2 regions of the Turicibacter sp. TJ11 genome follow, and region 2 is predicted to be linked to the other one. Evidence: riboswitches for the same ligand, from Rfam matches in the RefSeq annotation. Region 2 holds a riboswitch; the other holds the start of a gene.
What was found. A riboswitch is a leader RNA that binds a small molecule or an ion and turns the genes downstream of it on or off. The one in region 2 is predicted to bind FMN.

Region 1 (4,433 bases), 950 kb from region 2:
CGTTGAGGATGTGCTAAAAGATAGCGATGAATACTACAAACAACCATTATAAAGTTTTAAAATTAACACATTTAAAAGCTCAAGATTATGAAGTAGCGATTCAAACACCAACTGAACAAGTTGTTTTATTACCTGTTCATGAAGAATTAGTTTTAAAGTTTCGTTTAGTCGTTGGAAAAGAACTTGATCAATCACAAGTTACCGAGTTAAATGGAAAGCTTGATTTAGGGCGGGCTTATCAATATGCTTTAAACTTATTATCTAAAAAATCTTATACGACAGCTCAAATTTATGAGAAGTTAGAAGCAAAAGAATATGAGATGGATATTATTCAAGACGTGCTAAGACGTTTAGTTGATGTTGGATTATTAAACGATGAACAGTACACGATTTCCTATATGAATCATCAAGTCGTGATGGGAAAAAAGGGACCGAATAAAATTAAGCAAGAATTATTACAAAAGGGAATCGCGGAGCGCTTGATTAATCAATATTTAAATCTCTATGAGGAAGAAACACAAGTTGAAAATGCGCTCAAAATAGCCGATCAACTTGTTCGAACGAATAAAAAATACGGACCGCATTTTATTAAACAAAAGATTTCTCAGTCTTTAATGTTAAAAGGATTTAGTCGCTCTGTGATTGAGAAAGTAGTTAATCAAATCGTTTTAATCGAAGATGAAGAAAATTCTATTTTAGCCCAACAAGTCGAAAAGCTTTATAGAAAACATCAGCGCCTTTCAGGCTATGAAAAAAAGGTCAAAGTTATTCAATCGTTAATGAGAAAAGGATTTGACTATCACGATATTGCTTCTGTCTATGAGCAGTTAGAAGAAGAAACAAACGATTAATTGAGGAAGGGGGACTCGAAGAGTCCCTTTTGAGTTTAAAAAGGAGATTGTTTATGGCACAACCGGTTTACTTAAGGGTAAAACAATTAATTGAGGAAGAAATTAAACACTTAGTTTCAAATGCAATGATTCAATCTGAGCGTGATTTAGCTGAAAAATATAATGTTTCAAGAATGACAGCTCGAAAAGCCATTGAAGAACTGATTAAAGAGGGAAAATTGTATCGTAAAGATAAGGTCGGAACGTTTGTTGCAGATGGAAAGTTACATGAACCTGTTGCTGAGTTAGTAGGATTTACGTCTGAAATCATTAGTAAAGGAATGAGACCCCATACTAAGGTAGTTAATTATGAAATTATTCAAGCAGATGAACGATTAGCCAAGCACTTAGAAATTAAAGTGAATGATCGTGTTCATAGTTTATTGCGTTTACGTATGGCAGATAATCGCCCAATGACGCTTGAACATACTTACATTCCGCTTTCTGTTGTCAAAGAATTACCTGAGTCAGTTATTCATCGTTCTATTTATGCATTTTTAGATGGTGAACTAAATGTTAAAATCGCATCAGGTTCACAGATGGTATCTGCGATTAAGGCAGATGAACAGATTTCAGAATTACTGGAAGTTCCGCTTCATGATCCGTTGATTTATCTTGAATTAACGTCAGTTTTAATGAATGGACAAGTTTTAGAATTTGTTGAGACCTATGCAAATCCTCAAAACTATAAAGTCATGATTCATTCTAGGCGTAAGTGGTAAGTCGTTAATGCTAGAGATGTAGTTTAAATATGTTTTTAATACTACAAAAGAGAGTTACCCTTCGTTAAAAAGTAAGATTAGTTAAATCATTATAAATAATGAAATGCGTTTCATATAAGATAGAGTTGACAGATGATGACTAAGAAGCTAAAATATAACTGTAAATTGAATCCATTTAATAAATCTTCGAGGCAGGGTGAAAGTCCCTACCGGCGGTATAGCCCGCAAGCCGTATGGTTGATCTGGTTAAATTCCAGAGCCGACAGTTAGAGTCTGGATGGGAGAAGATTCGTTTTTGATATACTCTTTTTTAGATATATCTCACGAAGATTTATTACGTGAGATCTTTTTGCATTTCACAAAATTTATCTAATTAAGGAGGAGAGTATATGAAAAACTCTAAACATTTATTTAGTAGCACAAAAAACTTAGTTATTTTAGGTGTTTTCATTGCCCTAGGAACAATCTTAATGCTCATTGAGATTCCGTATCCAATTGCACCGTTTTTAAAGTTTGATTTAAGTGAATTAATTGTTCTGTTAACGGTAGAGGTTTTTGGATTAATTCCAGCGATTATAGTTGCTTTGTTTAAATCACTTGTCAATATTATGTTAGGAATGAGTGCAACCCCTATGCATATTGGTTCTATTACGGCGTTTATCGCTTCTTCTACTATTGCATGTTTATATTATTTAACGAAGCAATCGTCTTATAAATTTTTTCGTATTTTAATGATTATTTTTGGGTTTACGGCTGTTTTAACACTTTGTAATTATTTGTTTATTACGCCTATTTATTTTGGTGAGTTAACATTTTTAGATGTTAGAGATTGGGTGACACTAAATCAATTCATTCCAGGACTTCCATTTAATCTAGGATATGGAGCAGCTGTATTATTTACTTATATTCCGTTTAACATGATTAAAGGATTATTAGTCTTAGGCGTTTATGAATTAATTGCACCCCGCTTGTTAGAAGCCATTCAAAAGATTGTAAAAATCAATAAAACAAGATTAATCGTGTCAAAATAAAATAAATGATGATGTAATTTGATGAGAAGGTGATGGCCTTCTCTTTTTTTGATATAATAAATAAAGGAAAAAATAGAGTTAATGAAAAGAAGGTAAGATAATGGGGATAGAGGGGATTTTATGAAGAAGATAATCTATATCATAGGATTTATCTTAATAGTTATTGGAGTATATGAAAATATGAACAGGCTGTCAGACTCTAAAGATAAAGTCTTACATATTTGGGTAAGTCGCGAAGAATATGACGTATTAAAAGAAGTCAATCCTATCTTCGAATCGTTGCATCAGGCCCAGATAAAGATGCAAATCGTTAGTTCTGAACAAGTTATTTCAACGCTCCCGTTATATACCGCATCTTTAGAATATCCAGATGTGATTACCGCATCTCATACGTTGATTTCAGAATTAGTCTCTAAAAATGCGATTAGTCCTATCAGTGAAGTCTTTGAAACCTTTAATATTTTGCCAATTGTTATGTCAGGGTTTAAAGTAAAGGGAGAATATTATGGAATTCCTTATAATGCTCAAACTGATATTTTATTTTATGATCAAGAGGTTTATCCTGAAGGCATTAGTTCGTTTTATGATTTTGATGAAGATAGCGAGATGTCTTTAGTGATGGATTATCAAAATATTTATCATATTAATCCGTTTATCACTGGTTTTGGTGGATATACAATTGGGGTTGATAATTTTGGTGACACTAATTTTTATGATATTGGAATTAACAAAGAAGAATCTGTACAAGGATTGAGTACAATGCTTGGGCTGCTTAATAAAACAGTGATTTATGATGATGAATTTGATATCTATCAATCGTTTATTAATAAAGAAGCTAATTTAATGATTGCTCCAGCCTCATTAATTACATCACTAGAACAGGTGTATCCTAGCTTAGGATACCAAGCTATTCCTAATTTCAAAGACGATCTTTTGCCGTATACTTATATGAAGATTGATACTTACCAAGTGACAAAATTAAGTCAAAATAAAGAATTAGCGATCGAGTATTTAAGATTTTTATTAACTGAAGATGTAGCAGCTTTGCGTTATGAAAAAAATCAATCGATTGCTCCTGTTGATTATGAAAATATCATTTCACAGGATGCTTACTATGGGGTTGTTAAAAAACAATTACATCGCTCCGTACCGTTACCTAATCAAGCTGAGTTTAGTTATTTATATCGACCATTTGCTGAAGCTGCCACGCATTTTTTAGTTGTTCCAAACCAAATTCAAAAGATTATGGACGATACGGTGAATCAAATTAATGAAGAATTAGAAAATATAATGAAATAAGGGTAGGACTTATCGTCCTACTTTTTTATTGAAAATAGGTAATCGGTTTTAGAAAGTTCTTTATTGTTTTTAAAATAAGAGGTAGATATAATTATAGTGATTTTGAGGGTTTTAATAAAAGGGGGATAGCTTTATGGAGAAAAAGTGGTGGCATCGATCAGTAGTATATCAAATTTATCCAAGAAGTTTTAAAGATACAAGTGGGAATGGAATTGGTGACTTAAGAGGAGTCATCGAAAAGTTAGATTACTTAAAAGAATTAGGAATTGACGTTATTTGGTTATCTCCTGTTTATCAATCACCAATGGATGATAACGGATATGATATTTCAAATTATCAGGGGATAGCACCCGAGTTTGGAACAATGGCAGATATGGACGAGTTAATCGAGCAAGCGAATCAACGAGGAATTCGTATTTTAATGGACTTAGTCGTTAATCATACAAGTGATGAACATCCCTGGTTTTTAGAAGCAAAAAAATCAAAAAATA
Region 2 (4,433 bases):
AAGTCCTGCTAACTTCGCTAAATCAACAGCTGCTTCAGTATGTCCTGGTCGGATTAAAACACCTCCTTCTTTAGCAATTAACGGGAACATATGTCCGGGACGTTTAAAATTAATCGCCTGACTCTGTTCTTCCAATACCTTTTGTATGGTTAAGGCTCGCTCATAAGCAGAAATTCCAGTACTTGTCTCTTCGTGATCAATTGATACTGTAAATGCCGTTCCATGATGATCTGTATTTTCTAGTACCATTGGATGAAGGTTTAATTTATGAGCTAAATTCTCTTCTATGGGCATACAAATTAATCCACGTCCATACATCGCCATAAAATTAATGGATTCAGCTGTCACTAAATCAGCTGCCATTAATAAATCTCCTTCGTTCTCTCGGCTTTCATCATCTAAAACAATGATCATTTCTCCTTGTCTAATGGCTTCAATTGCCTCATCAATCTGATTAAACATCTAATTCCTCCTTATAAAAAACCATGATTTTTTAAAAATTCTTCACTAATCGTACTAGTGTTTGAAATAGTTTTAGATTGAAAGTTTAAAAATTTCTCAACATATTTACCAATCATATCAACTTCTAAATTAACTGAGTCTCCTAGCTTTTTATTTAATAAAGTAGTCTCCTGACCTGTATGTGGAATAATTGAAACTGAAAAACACGTTTCCTCAACTGTTGCAACTGTTAAACTAATTCCATCAATTGCAATAGAGCCTTTTTCTACAACATACTTCAAGAGATGATAAGGAGCCTTCACTGTTATCCACGTCGCATTATCTTCTTTTCTCTTTGAAACAATTTGGCCTAAACCATCAATATGACCGCTGACAAGATGACCACCTAAACGACTCTTCAATTGGATAGCACGTTCTAAATTGACTGAACTACCAAGCACTAAGTCATTTAAATTACTACGACGCAAAGTTTCAGCCATGACATCCGCTTCAAACCAGTCTTGACCTAACTTAGTAACGGTTAAACACACTCCATTCGTAGCAATACTATCTCCTAGCATTGTTTCCTGTAAGACTTTATGAGCTACGATAGTTAGTTTAGATGACTTTTCTCCTTTTTTAATTCCTTTAATCGTGCCTACTTCCTCAATAATTCCAGTAAACATTTAACTCCTCCGTCCTACATTAAATCTCCTTCTAATACAATATCTTCTCCTATTCTTCGCACGTTTAAATCTGAAAGTTTAAAAGCATCTTGTAACCTAGAAACCCCATCCCCACCAATTGGAGTTTTGGCTTGTTCTCCTCCAATTAACTTAGGTGCCACATATACTTGAACTTTATTGACAACTCCTGCTTCTAAAGCTGAATAGGCTAACGCAGCTCCACCTTCAAGTAACACACTATCAATGCCTAATTCCCCTAATACTGTCATTAAGTCATTTAAATCGACACGATTATTTTTCTTTTTAATTACCAATACTTCAATACCTAACTCTTCTAATTGGTAACGTTTATTCATAGGAGAACGATCAGTTGTTGCAATGATGGTTTTTGCCGCTTTATCATGAATAACTTTTGATGATAAGGGGATTCTTAATGAACTATCGACAATTATTCTTATAGGATGATGTCCATCTGGAATTCGACAAGTTAATAACGGATCATCCTTAATCACTGTATTCACTCCTACCATGATGGCCATCAGTTCATTTCTCAACTGCTGAACTTCAAGACGTGATTGTTGTCCACTAATCCATTTAGAATCACCACTAGCTGTCGCGATTTTACCATCTAAAGTCATGGCGATTTTAAATAAAACAAATGGCTTTTTAGTTTTTATGTAGTGCATAAAAATCTGATTAACTTTAATCGCCTCTTCTTCTAACACACCTACAACAACTTCAATACTTGCCTCTTTTAATTTTCGAACACCTTTTCCCGAAACGAGTGGATTCGGATCCAAACAGGCAATGACAACTTTTGCAATTTGATGTTTAATAATTAAATCTACACATGGAGGAGTTTTTCCATAATGGCAACATGGTTCTAATGTTACATACAGAGTAGCCCCTCTAGCAGAAGTTTTTAAACTATTAAGTGCATTAACTTCCGCATGAGCCTCACCATAATTTTGGTGATATCCTGATCCAATTATCTGGTTATCTTTGACAATGACTGCTCCAACTAATGGATTTGGATTTACATGACCTTTTCCCTTTTGGGCTAACTCCAGAGCGATCTGCATATATTGTTCATCCAAACTCTTATCCTCCTTAAAATTCGGGCATTTAGAACAAAAGAAAAAGCCCCGATTTAATAATCAGGGCTTTTAGATCATTAAACTATTAAAAGAATTATTAACTCATTCATTACAAGTCTCCATTGACCAATTAGACTTAATAATTAATGATTAAAAACAAATCCTTTTAAACAGTTATTAGATTATATATACTCAACCTAAAAAAGCTCTGAAATATTTAAAATATTCCAGAGCAAATAAGCATCAGAAAAAGTATATAGTTAATCTATATAAACATCTCTTATCTTCTTCCATCCAGACTATACTGTCGGCTTCGGAGTTTCACCGAATCATGCCTTACGGCTCGCGGGCTGTACCGCCGGTAGGGAATTTCACCCTGCCCTGAAGATTTATTTAATTATACGGTAATTATAAAAAGTAATTATTTAAAAGTCAATAGAAAATTATATTTTTTCTCTTCATCTGTCCTGCTAATAGTTATAGAGAAGAGCCGTACATATGATAACACTTTACTGTTATCATAAAACCCCTTATATCAAAGTACCCTAACTAAGACATCCACCACACCTGAATATCCCGCTAGGATAGAAGCCGAGTGGATGGTGAGTTAGGGGAAATGTAGTTAGGTCAATTCTGGTAGCGGGATACCTCTTGTTATTAAAATTCCTTTTTTATATCCTGTCTCAAAAGAATAAAGATACCCACACCGCACCTTGTGTCGTGTGGGTTTTCTTATCGTCTTGTTATCTAAAAATTCTCTTGAATGAGAAGATTAATCTAATAAAAGCTAATCCCTGTTAAATACATGAGATTTAAACACCTTCCAACCCAATCCGTTGCCTTGCAACCGTTTGGGATGGAAACTCCCCTCTACTATGATAATCTCTAAGTATTCAAGTCCCGCTACTAAGAACGCTCTTTGTTAGATAAAAAAACTAAGCAACCACCCCACCGCCCCAATATCGGCACGATATGGGGAGAAAAGGGATGGATGCTTAGTCAACAGTCTCAGTTTTGGAGTTGAAAAGAGTAAAATACCTTAATTTTTACATAACTAAATTTTACTCTATGGTTGTAAAATGTAAAGTTTTTCCTATTTTTATGATATAATCAAGAGGATAAGACTAATATAGTTCCTGATAAGTAAAAATTAACCGATAAGGAGACATAAAAAATGAAAGTATTGAAAATAATTAGGTTCAGTCTGGCTATTGTGATCATTGGCTTACTCTCATTGTTTGCATGGGGATGTGTCGGGGGACAATACAATCAAGATGTTTTAAATGAGTTAACCGGTCAAATTATATATACCCGACGTGATACAGATTCCATTTTGAAAATTTATACCGCTCAAGCTAATTTAGAGAATGAACAATTACTCTACCAACATCAAGATTCTATTGATAATGGAAACGTTTCGGGTATTACCTATGATAAAGCCAATAACCGTCTTATTTTTGAAGCCTATGATGACACATTAGAAGATTGGGGACTTTTTGAATTAAATGAGGATGGAATAGCAACCTCTCTTGGAATTTCCACCCTCGGTTTAGAAGAAGATTGGCGTGTTCACTCCCCAACGGCTGAAGATAGACTTTACGAAGAAGATGGTAGTTTATACTTAAAAGATGTCATTACGGATGAAAGCATGTTAATCAAAAATTTCTACGGAACATATGATGCAAAGTTTTCACCAGGTTACGTTCCAAAGGCTCTTTCTCAAGATGAAACCTTTGTGTTCTTTTCTTACAGCAAACACCTGACACCTTTTGGTGCTTTATTAGAGGGATTACTGAATTCAGATTACCACTTTCAAACCTATGTGCGAAACGTAAAAACAGGAGAAGAAAGTTTATATGTTAATTTTGGAGAGATTATCTTTCTATCAGAAACCGATAATTTCCTCGCCCATAACTAAGGTTATGGGCTTTTTTACTTTTATTATCACGAGAGTACTTCATGCTTCATTTTGCTTGTTGAAAACAGTACAGAACATCCTGTTATTTAATCCCTTTAATCACCCTTTTATCTTAATTGTACAATAAATATCAATTTTCTGTTGTAACCCAAGCACCTCTAACTAGCACATCCACTGCACCTGAATATACGCTAGGATAGAAGCCGAGTGGATGGATAGTTAGGAGTCATTTATTTAAATCAATCCTTGTAGCGGGAGGCATCGAGTTAATCAAACTCTTTTTTATATCCT

Region 1: linked by a shared signal. The riboswitch ahead of JRC48_RS11575 (ECF transporter S component) and the one ahead of ribD (bifunctional diaminohydroxyphosphoribosylaminopyrimidine deaminase/5-amino-6-(5-phosphoribosylamino)uracil reductase RibD) in region 2 are both predicted to bind FMN.

Annotation. Positions count from the first base shown of each region.
Region 1 is NZ_CP069349.1:2,403,732-2,408,164, forward strand. It holds gene JRC48_RS11560 (glycosyltransferase) at 1-52, shown strand, start outside; gene JRC48_RS11565 (RecX family transcriptional regulator) at 27-851, shown strand; gene JRC48_RS11570 (GntR family transcriptional regulator) at 905-1,612, shown strand; FMN riboswitch at 1,791-1,905, shown strand; gene JRC48_RS11575 (ECF transporter S component) at 2,002-2,643, shown strand; gene JRC48_RS11580 (extracellular solute-binding protein) at 2,764-3,942, shown strand; gene JRC48_RS11585 (alpha-glucosidase) at 4,076-4,433, shown strand, end outside.
Region 2 is NZ_CP069349.1:698,261-702,693, reverse strand. It holds gene JRC48_RS03295 (bifunctional 3,4-dihydroxy-2-butanone-4-phosphate synthase/GTP cyclohydrolase II) at 1-462, opposite strand, end outside; gene JRC48_RS03290 (riboflavin synthase) at 474-1,127, opposite strand; gene ribD (bifunctional diaminohydroxyphosphoribosylaminopyrimidine deaminase/5-amino-6-(5-phosphoribosylamino)uracil reductase RibD) at 1,142-2,224, opposite strand; FMN riboswitch at 2,503-2,617, opposite strand; gene JRC48_RS03280 (hypothetical protein) at 3,399-4,142, shown strand.